DNA from 3 places in the Mesorhizobium sp. M7D.F.Ca.US.004.01.2.1 genome. Region 3 is predicted to be linked to each of the others. Evidence: predicted binding sites of a transcription regulator. Region 3 holds the regulator's gene; each other region holds the start of a gene.
What was found. Region 3 encodes LexA, which represses DNA repair genes until DNA is damaged. Its sites were predicted from a motif close to TGTTCNNNNTGTGTTCNG; they were not measured.

Region 1 (3,277 bases), on a different contig from region 3:
GGCCAGGGCCTGCACCACCGGCGCGTGGATATCGATGAAGGGGCGGGCGGTCTCTGGGGTCATCTGGGTCTCCAATCCGGAGTGCGGCGCGTCCATCGGGACGCTCGGCAACACTGCGGCACTATAAATTTGCCGGTCTCATGCCACTTCCTGCGCATCCGGCACAAGAGCCAACGCTTCCGCGAAGCTCGCCGTGGTGAACTCCGGAACGGCGTTGGCGCTTTCGATGGCAAGCGTCGCCGCGGCAATGCCGTCGCGCAAGGCCACCCGCAGCGGCAGGCCGCGCAGCAAGGCAGCGACCGTTGCGCCCGCCAGCGCATCGCCGGCGCCGGTGACGTCAGCGACCTTTCTTGGCGGCGGCGGCAGGATCGAGAAGGCGCCGGCTTCATCGAAGCCCAGCATGGGGCCACCGCCCGCCGTCACCACGCCGCTTTTGAGCCCTGCGCGTCTCAGCCCGTCGACGATGTCTTGCGGAGAAGCCGCGGCGTCCAGGTCTGCCAGCGCGATCGCTTCGCGCCGGTTCATGAAGACGACGGCCAGATCGCCAAGCACCGGCTTCAAACGCACGATCTTGGCCGGCGAAATGGCAATGGCGAAGACGGGTTTGCCGGCGGCAAGCGAAACCAGCCGCTCCAGTGCCGCCGTCGGCAGGTTGGCGTCGCAGAAGACGGCATCGGCGGCAGCAATCACCTCCCGTACCTTGGAGCGCCTGATCTGCTTGGGAAACGCCAGGTCATAGAGCGCCATGTCGGCAAAGCCGACGATCAGCTCGCCCTCGCGGTCGATCAGCGCCGTATAGCTCGGCGTGGTGCGGTCGAGGAACACCGCCGACAGGTCGGCAATACCTGCCTCGGCAATGGCTCGCGAAACGGTGTCGGCGGCGGCATCGCCGCCGCGCACCGACATGAGCGACGCGGAGACGCCACGAAGCACCGCACTGCGCAAAGCGTTGAAGACGCCGCCGCCGACATCCTCGCGCATCGTGCCGGGATTGGAGGCGGCAGGCACGTAGGGGCCGGACACCTGACCGCGCCGGTCGATATGGGCGCCGCCTACGGCCAGTATTTTCGCGGATTTCAGCATGCCGGCGATATGACCTTTGTTATTCCAGCCGCACAAGCGCTAGGCTGCGTGACGAAGCTTCGCATGCAAGGCAGCGATTCGGCAGATCGAAACAATCGAGCCGTCTGGCCCAATGCGGGATGCATCGTGAAACGAATCGTGAGACAAAAAAAGAACAAATCTGGATATTGATTGTTTTTCAGATATTTGACCCCTCTTGCCAAACGAGAACAAAAAAGGTACAAAATGGCAGGGATTACGGATTGTCCGGCCTTCATTGACGACCAAGGGGTGATGTATCATGGCTCAGAATTCTTTGCGGCTTGTAGAGGATAAGGCAGTGGACAAATCAAAGGCTCTGGATGCGGCGCTGTCGCAGATCGAGCGGGCTTTCGGCAAGGGCTCGATCATGCGGCTCGGCGCGAACGAGCAGGTCGTCGAGATCGAAACGGTGCCGACAGGCTCGCTTGGCCTCGACATCGCGCTTGGCGTCGGTGGCCTGCCGCGCGGCCGCATCGTCGAGATCTATGGGCCGGAAAGCTCGGGCAAGACGACGCTGGCCCTGCACACCGTGGCCGAAGCTCAGAAGAAGGGCGGCATCTGCGCCTTCGTCGATGCCGAGCACGCGCTTGACCCAGTCTATGCCCGCAAGCTTGGCGTCGATCTCGAGAACCTCCTGATCTCGCAGCCCGACACTGGTGAGCAGGCGCTGGAAATCTGCGACACGCTGGTGCGCTCCGGCGCCATCGACGTGCTGGTGGTCGATTCGGTCGCCGCGCTGACGCCACGCGCCGAAATCGAAGGCGAGATGGGCGATTCGCTGCCCGGCCTGCAGGCCCGCCTGATGAGCCAGGCGCTGCGCAAGCTGACCGCTTCGATCTCGCGCTCCAACACCATGGTCATCTTCATCAACCAGATCCGCATGAAGATCGGCGTCATGTTCGGTTCGCCCGAAACCACCACCGGCGGCAACGCGCTGAAATTCTACGCTTCGGTGCGCCTCGATATCCGCCGCATCGGTTCGGTCAAGGACCGCGACGAGGTCGTCGGCAACCAGACCCGCGTCAAGGTGGTCAAGAACAAGCTGGCGCCGCCCTTCAAGGTGGTCGAGTTCGATATCATGTATGGTGAAGGCGTGTCCAAGACCGGCGAACTGGTCGATCTCGGAGTCAAGGCCGGCGTGGTCGAGAAGTCGGGCGCCTGGTTCTCCTACAATTCGCAGCGTCTCGGCCAGGGTCGCGAGAATGCCAAGCTGTTCCTGCGTGATAACCCCGACACCGCGCGCGAGATCGAACTGGCGCTCAGGCAGAATGCCGGGCTGATCGCCGAGAAGTTCCTTGAGAATGGCGGCTCTGAAGGTGGCGACGACGGTTTCGAGGAAGAATCCGGCGCGATGTAACAGCTTCGTGCGCGATGCCGGCCGGAGTTCGGCCATAATCGCGTTCTATTATCTCAGGCTTATGTAATCGAGTTCCGAGTATTGCGTTTCGAAACCGTCGGCCCAGTGCCGGCGGTTTTGCGTTTTGGCGGCAAAACCAAGCGGGTTCGAACTGCCGGCAGGGGCCATGGATTGGACCAATTCCGTGTTTCTGGACAGGGTGAAGCGCGGCGGCTAAAAGGCCAAGTCCTATCTTCTAAAACGCAGAGCCCATTTCCGTCGGTTTGCCGGCGGCTCTTCCGAAAAGGCAGCATTCATGAGTGGCGTGAACGAAATCCGGTCGACATTTCTCGACTACTTCCGCAAGGAGGGTCACGAGATCGTCGCGTCGAGCCCGCTGGTGCCGCGCAACGACCCGACGCTGATGTTCACTAACGCCGGCATGGTGCAGTTCAAGAACGTCTTCACCGGCCTGGAGAAGCGGCCCTATTCGCGCGCCTCGACCGCCCAGAAGAGCGTTCGCGCCGGCGGCAAGCACAACGATCTCGACAATGTCGGCTATACCGCGCGCCATCTGACCTTTTTCGAGATGCTCGGCAATTTCTCCTTTGGCGACTATTTCAAGGAGCGCGCCATCGAGCTTGCCTGGAACCTGATCACCAAGGAGTTCGGGCTGAACAAGGACAAGCTGCTGGTCACCGTCTATCACACGGACGACGAGGCGGCCGGCTTCTGGAAGAAGATCGCCGGGTTTTCGGACGATCGCATCATTCGCATCGCGACCTCGGACAATTTCTGGGCAATGGGCGATACTGGACCCTGCGGGCCGTGCTCGGA
Region 2 (3,277 bases), on a different contig from region 3:
GATAGTCGCCGGTCACGCCGGGCAGGGCGCCTTTCTGCGCTGGCGAACTGTCCTCTGCAAAAGCCGCGCCGCTCACAAGGCCGGCAAAAGCGAGCACCACGACGGCGATGACGCGGCGCGATGGTCTGGACGGATAAGTGTCGGTCATCGCAAGACTATAGTGACGTGCCGGCGATGGGACCAGACCAGCGTCGTCAAATCTTCGACAACCGGCAGGAGCCAGGATCAGGGGCTTGGCTTCATGCCGCCTTTTTTCGCGTGTCGAAAACATGGTCGACGATGCCCCATGCCTGTGCCTCCCGGGCGGTCATGAAGTGGTCGCGATCCAGCGTGCGCTCGACCTCTTCATAGGTGCGGCCGCAATGTTGCGCGTAGAGTTCGGCCATGTGCCGTTTCGTCCGGCCGATGCGCTCGGCATGACGCTGGATGTCGGAGGCCTGGCCCTGGAAGCCGCCCAGCGGCTGATGCAGCAGGATGGTGGCGTTCGGCAGCGAGATACGACGCCCCGGTGTGCCTGCCATCAGCAGGAAAGAAGCCATCGAGGCGGCAAAGCCCATGCACACGGTGGATACCGGGCAACTGATATATTGCATCGTGTCGTAGATGGCGAAGCCGCTGGTCACCACGCCGCCCGGCGAGTTGATGTAGAGCGAGATCTCCTTGTCGGGATTGTCGGATTCCAGCGACAGCAGCTGTGCGCAGACCAGTGCCGAGATGTCGTCGTTGATCTCGCCATTGATGAAGACGATGCGCTCGCGCAGCAGCCGTGAAAAGATGTCGAAGGCACGTTCGCCGCGGCTCGATTGCTCGATCACCATCGGCACCAGACTGGCAAGGCCGCTCATTGTATGTCTCCGTTGTTGTCGCTCAGGCTGCACGCAGCAAGAGGCGAGGCATGTTTGCGGCGATTGGCTTGCGTGAACTGTCAAGTGAAAGCCGGCAGCCGGCGCCGGCCATGGCAATTGCGGGCATTGCCGTCCGGGCGAAGCCATCATGGACGATGCGCAGATGCGTGCCGCCGGAAACCGTGCGGGCGAGTGTGAAGGTGACAATGCTGTCCAATGGGCTGTCGAGCGGGGCCTGCCGCGCCGCGCCGCCTGGCTGCGAGCGCTCCCGCCAGGAATAGCGCAACAGCCGTTCGGGCTCGGCGTCGAGGATTTCGCATTCGATCGGCGCATTCGGACCGGCGAAGGCAAAACGATTGCCGATCTCGGGTCTGATGTCGTTCGGCATCATCCAGGCGGCGAGCAGCTCCGGAACGGTCAGGGCCCGCCAGACCTTTTCTGGCGGCTCGGCAAGGTCGTACTCGAACTCGATCGCGTCCGCGGCGTCGCTTTGGCTCTCGTTGGTCGTCAATCTCGCCTTCTTCATTGATCCATGTCCTTCAAAACGGCCTTCAGCCTTTCGATGCGCTCCGGCCAGAAGGTCCGGTAGCGTTCGATCCAGGAGAGCAAGGGGGCGAGCCCCTGCGGGTCGGCGCGGTAAAATGCGTTGCGGCCCACACGCCGCTCGACCACCAGGCCGGCGCCACGCAGCACCGCCAGATGCTGCGACACCGCGGGCTGTGACACCGTCATGCCGGTGCGCAATTCCGATACGCTCATCTCGCCGGCGGCGAGCCGCTCAAAAACGGCGCGGCGCGTGGGGTCGGCCAGGGCCCGGAAAATCTCTGCTTCGATCATGGCCAAAGCATAAGCATTCACTTATTGATTTGGCAAGCGCTCTTTTCAAACCCATATGAGGCCTTCGGACATTGCTGCCATTCCTTGACAATCGGCAGGGATGCAGATAAGAACGAAAAGGGAACAAAAACCTTGTGGGTAAAGGCAGCCATGGCAGGCGGCTGACGTCGGCAGCCTGTAAGGTGCTGCGACAAAAATTTGTTTCAGATGAGCGCGGAGAAATATCATGGCGGGTAGCGTCAACAAGGTCATTCTGGTCGGTAACCTCGGTGCGGACCCTGAAATCCGCCGGCTGAACTCGGGCGAGCCGGTCGTCAACATTCGCATTGCCACCTCGGAAAGCTGGCGCGACAAGAATTCCGGTGAGCGCAAGGAAAAGACCGAGTGGCACAACGTCGTCATCTTCAATGAGGGCATCGCCAAGGTGGCCGAGCAGTATCTGAAGAAGGGCATGAAGGTCTATGTCGAGGGCCAGCTGCAGACGCGCAAATGGCAGGACCAGACCGGCGCCGACAAGTACACGACCGAAGTCGTGCTGCAGAAATTCCGCGGCGAGCTGCAGATGCTCGACGCACGCGGACAGGGCGAAGGCGGCCAGGTCGGCGGCTATGCCGGTGGCGGCAGCACCCGTGGTTCCGATTTCGGCCAGTCCAGCCCGAGCGAAGGCTTCAATCGCGGTGGTGGCGGTGCCAAGAGCGGCGGCGGTGGCGGTTCGTCGCGCGAACTGGACGACGAGATTCCGTTCTGATCGCAACAGCAGATGTTATTTTTGGCTTAAGTCAAACATTGCGCCCCGAGAGTCCCTCATGGACTTTCGGGGTTTTGCATTGTCGAATTGAACGCTGATTTGGCGATCAACGAAATATGGCGAAGGACGAGTTCGATGAAAGCACGCGTAAAATGGGTTGAGGAGCGCACCTTCGTCGGCGAATCCGGCAGCGGCCACAAGGTCGTGCTGGGAACCGCCCCCGGACCGGAAGGCAGGACACCGGGACCGAGCCCGATGGAGCTGGTGCTGATCGGCACCGGCGGCTGTTCGGCCTATGATGTCGTGCATATCCTCGAAAAGGGCCGCGAGGCGGTCGAGGACTGCGTGGTCGAACTCGACGCCGACCGGGCCGAAACCGAGCCCAGGGTGTTCACCCGCATCCATATGCATTTCGTCGTCAAGGGCAGGGCGCTCTCGCCCGACAAGGTCAAACGGGCAATTGACCTCTCGATCGAAAAATATTGCTCGGCCTCCGCAATGTTGGCCAAGACCGCCACGATTACCCACGATTTCGAAGTGATCGACACGACGGCGAAGTAGGCAGTAGGCAGTAGGCAGTAGGGACCGCCGTTCAGCCCGCCATCAGCGCCTTGATGCCATCCGCCACGAACTGCACGGCCAGCGCCGCCAGGATGACGCCGAGCAGCCGGGTCAGGATCGAGCGTCCGGTCTGGCCGAGAATGCGGTCGATGCGTTCCGACAGCACGAACACCAGATAGGTGATGGCGAGGCAGACGAAGATAATGCCGACCAGCGCCGCCTGCGCGGCAAAGCCCTGGAACGAACCGGAGAGCAGCACAGTCGCCGAAATGGCGCCGGGTCCGGC
Region 3 (3,277 bases):
TCCGGGCGCGCCGGCCTTCATCTATGCCGCCCGGCGCCACCACGGCGAGATCAGCCAGCCACTCAGCGGCTGGTGGGGGCATGCGCGGCCCTTTGCCTTCGAACAGGGTTACGTGGCCGGCACCGGTATCCGCCGCTTTCTGTGCGGCACGCAGCCGGTCCTGTCGATGCGGGCGCTCAAGGGTGCGCTTGCCATCTGGAACGACGTCGACATGGCGGCATTGCGAAAGAAAAGCGTCGCGCTGACCGAACTGTTCATCCAGCTCGTCGAAGCAAAGTGCGGCGCCTATGGTCTCACGCTGGAGACCACCCGCGACACGACCAGCCGCGGCAGCCAGGTGTCGTTCCTTCACGATCATGGCTATCAAATCATGCGGGCGCTGATCGAGCGTGGCGTGATCGGTGATTTCCGCGCGCCATCGACCATCCGTTTCGGCTTCACGCCGCTCTATGTCGGCTACAAGGATGTGTGGCTGGCGGTCGAGGTGCTGGAAGACATTCTGCGCACGGGTGCATGGAAGGACCAGCGTTTCGCCGTCAAGGAGGCCGTTACCTAACGCAGCCGTCTCGACGATCTGTTGTCATCGGCTCTCCCCTTGGTCGGATGACGAAGAGACGAATTTCCAGCTCGCACATGCGTTCGTTGCTGGTGGCCAGCGCAGGCTACAATAATTAACCAAGGTTGGCGTTTTTGGCTTCGTTTCGTTCACGGCAAACGAAAGCTGGAAAGCCCACCGTCGAGGGGCCTGTCGGCAGCCATGCCAGGCCTGATCTCGGGATGGGCCACAGGCTATTAACCATAACAATTTCAATGTCGGAAAGCGCACTGCGACGGCATGCAGGCGTCGACGAGATCCGCTTGCAACCGCGGAATAATTTCCGCCACCTTAACAAATTCATTAAACTTTAAACGGTTGCAGAACACAACTGGAACAGATAGTGTTTGTTCTGGGTTTGTTTTTCTGATTCTGGTTTCAGGTACCTTGGGGGCCGCCATGCTGACGCGCAAGCAACACGAACTGCTGATGTTCATCCATGAACGCCTGAAGGAAAGCGGCATTCCGCCATCCTTCGATGAGATGAAGGAGGCGCTCGATCTTGCCTCCAAATCCGGGATTCACCGGCTGATTACGGCACTGGAGGAGCGCGGCTTCATTCGCCGGCTGCCCAACCGGGCACGCGCGCTGGAAGTGCTGCGGCTGCCGGATTCGATCGCGCCCGGCCTCAACGCGGCAAAAAAATTCTCGCCAAGCGTCATCCAGGGCAGTCTTGGTCAAGGCGGCCTTGGCCGGCAGATCAAGCCGGCGCTTTCGCGGATGTCTTCGGCCGGCAATGACGACGACGTGGTCTCCGCGGTGTCGATCCCGGTGATGGGCCGCATCGCTGCCGGTGTGCCGATCGACGCCATTCAGCATCAGACGCATTCGATCTCGGTGCCGCCGGACATGATCATGGGCGGCGAGCACTATGCGCTGGAGGTCAAGGGCGACTCGATGATCGAGGCCGGCATTTTCGACGGCGACACCGTCATCATCCGCAATGCCGACACGGCGAGCCCCGGCGAAATCATCGTGGCGCTGGTCGATGAAGAGGAAGCGACGCTGAAGCGGTTCCGCCGCAAGGGCGCCTCGATTGCTCTCGAAGCCGCCAATCCGGCCTATGAAACCCGTATTTTCGGGCCGGACAGGGTCAAGGTGCAAGGCAAGCTCGTCGGCCTGATCCGCCGCTACTGAGGCAGCTGCGGTTTAACCACTGGCTTCTCGGGTCTCTTGAAGGGCGGCAGTCCCCTCGCCTCGCGTGAGAATTTGCGTTGTTCATGCCAAGGCCGGTAGGGCCTGTCCACCGCGAAGCTGACGGTTGCCGGCGCGGTCGCCGACTGGCGATCGAAGAAGACGGCAGCACTGCCTTTGCGAGCCAGTTGTCGCTTGGTGATGACGAGAACCAGCGGATCGTGACAAGCGTCATAGGCCGTCGCGTCATTGATTACGATCAGCCCGGCGAAGCCGCAGGCTTTCCACGTGTCCTTGCGATCCTCGACATAAGCAATGATCGCGCCGGACGTGCGCCTGGCGAGACAAACGCCTGACGTGCAATAGAACGGCGATCCCGGCGGCAGTTCCGGGGCATCCGCGATCTCGAATTGTGCGTCTCCTTGGGTGAAGACTTCCGGCACGACGATGGTTTCGGATGTCAGTGCGCGCTTCCAGTTGTCGACGGTGAATTCGTTCGGCCGTGCGCGGCTGACGGCGAACTCGCCGCCGCCGATCGGCAACGCAACCAGTCGAGCGTCCTCGGAGATCAGCACGTCGGGTGTGCGCGTATCCGAAACGGTCAGCAGGCCGGCAAGCGCGAAGGGAAGAGCGGCGAGCCGTAGCCATGTCGTCGCCATCGTCGCGATGACCAGGGCAATCGCCACCAGCAGGACAGACTGCTGCGAAATCAATCCGACTCCATCGACGGGCGAACGCTCGGAAATCCATCCGGACATGGCGATCATCGCGGTCAGGCCCTTGCCCATCACATAAAGGAATGGACCATCGGCGCCGAAGGGCATCGCCAGCGCACTGAGGACGGCGAAAGGCATGACAACCAGTGACACGATTGGCATGATGGCCAGATTGGCGAACAGGCTTAGCGGCGACACACGCTGAAAATGCCAGATAGCAAACAGCGCCGTGGCGCCGCCGGCGATGATGGATGTCATGGCCAAGCCGCCCGCCGCCAGCAGGAATTTTCGCGTCAGGAAGCCGGGCAAGGATCGCTTCGGCGGCGGCGGTCTGGTTTTCCCCGCGCGATGATCCGACCAGCCGGCATAGGCGCCGACAAGTGCTGCGGTTGCCGCGAAGGACATCTGGAAGCTCGGGCCGACCACCTCGTGCGGCGACACCACGATGACGGCGATCGCCGAGATCGCCAGATTGCGCATGGTGAGTGCCGCCCGATCGAACAGAACGGCAATCAGCATCACCGCCAGCATGATGAAGCTGCGCTCGGCGGCAACGACGACGCCAGAGATGATGAGATAGGCAGCGATCGAGAACAGTGCCGCGGCGGCGGCATATTTCTTGACCGGACGACGCGCGGAAAAGTCGGGAAACAAGGCGAAGGCGCCGCGCAGCAGACCCATGATGGTGCCGGCGACCAGCGCCATGTGCAGTCCTGAAATGGAGATGATGTGGTAGATGCCTGTACGCCGCATCGCTTCATTGATTTCATCGGGAATGCCGGCGCGCACGCCGACGATCAGCGCCGCGGCGATCTCACCTTCGGCGCCACCA

Region 1: the regulator LexA is predicted to act here: its motif matches at 1,289-1,306, upstream of recA (recombinase RecA).
Region 2: the regulator LexA is predicted to act here: its motif matches at 1,791-1,808, upstream of EN993_RS09900 (single-stranded DNA-binding protein).

Annotation. Positions count from the first base shown of each region.
Region 1 covers NZ_RZRQ01000110.1:9,688-12,964, reverse strand. Annotated here, with positions in the region: gene EN993_RS16885 (pseudouridine-5'-phosphate glycosidase) at 1-63, opposite strand, end outside; gene EN993_RS16880 (carbohydrate kinase family protein) at 139-1,083, opposite strand; gene recA (recombinase RecA) at 1,364-2,461, shown strand; gene alaS (alanine--tRNA ligase) at 2,757-3,277, shown strand, end outside.
Region 2 covers NZ_RZRQ01000046.1:21,788-25,064, reverse strand. Annotated here, with positions in the region: gene EN993_RS09920 (hypothetical protein) at 1-148, opposite strand, end outside; gene EN993_RS09915 (ATP-dependent Clp protease proteolytic subunit) at 240-845, opposite strand; gene EN993_RS09910 (SRPBCC domain-containing protein) at 868-1,371, opposite strand; gene EN993_RS09905 (metalloregulator ArsR/SmtB family transcription factor) at 1,368-1,682, opposite strand; gene EN993_RS09900 (single-stranded DNA-binding protein) at 1,909-2,430, shown strand; gene EN993_RS09895 (OsmC family protein) at 2,566-2,991, shown strand; gene EN993_RS09890 (MarC family protein) at 3,023-3,277, opposite strand, start outside.
Region 3 covers NZ_RZRQ01000120.1:3,658-6,934, reverse strand. Annotated here, with positions in the region: gene kynU (kynureninase) at 1-556, shown strand, start outside; gene lexA (transcriptional repressor LexA) at 995-1,732, shown strand; gene EN993_RS17765 (ComEC/Rec2 family competence protein) at 1,726-3,277, opposite strand, start outside.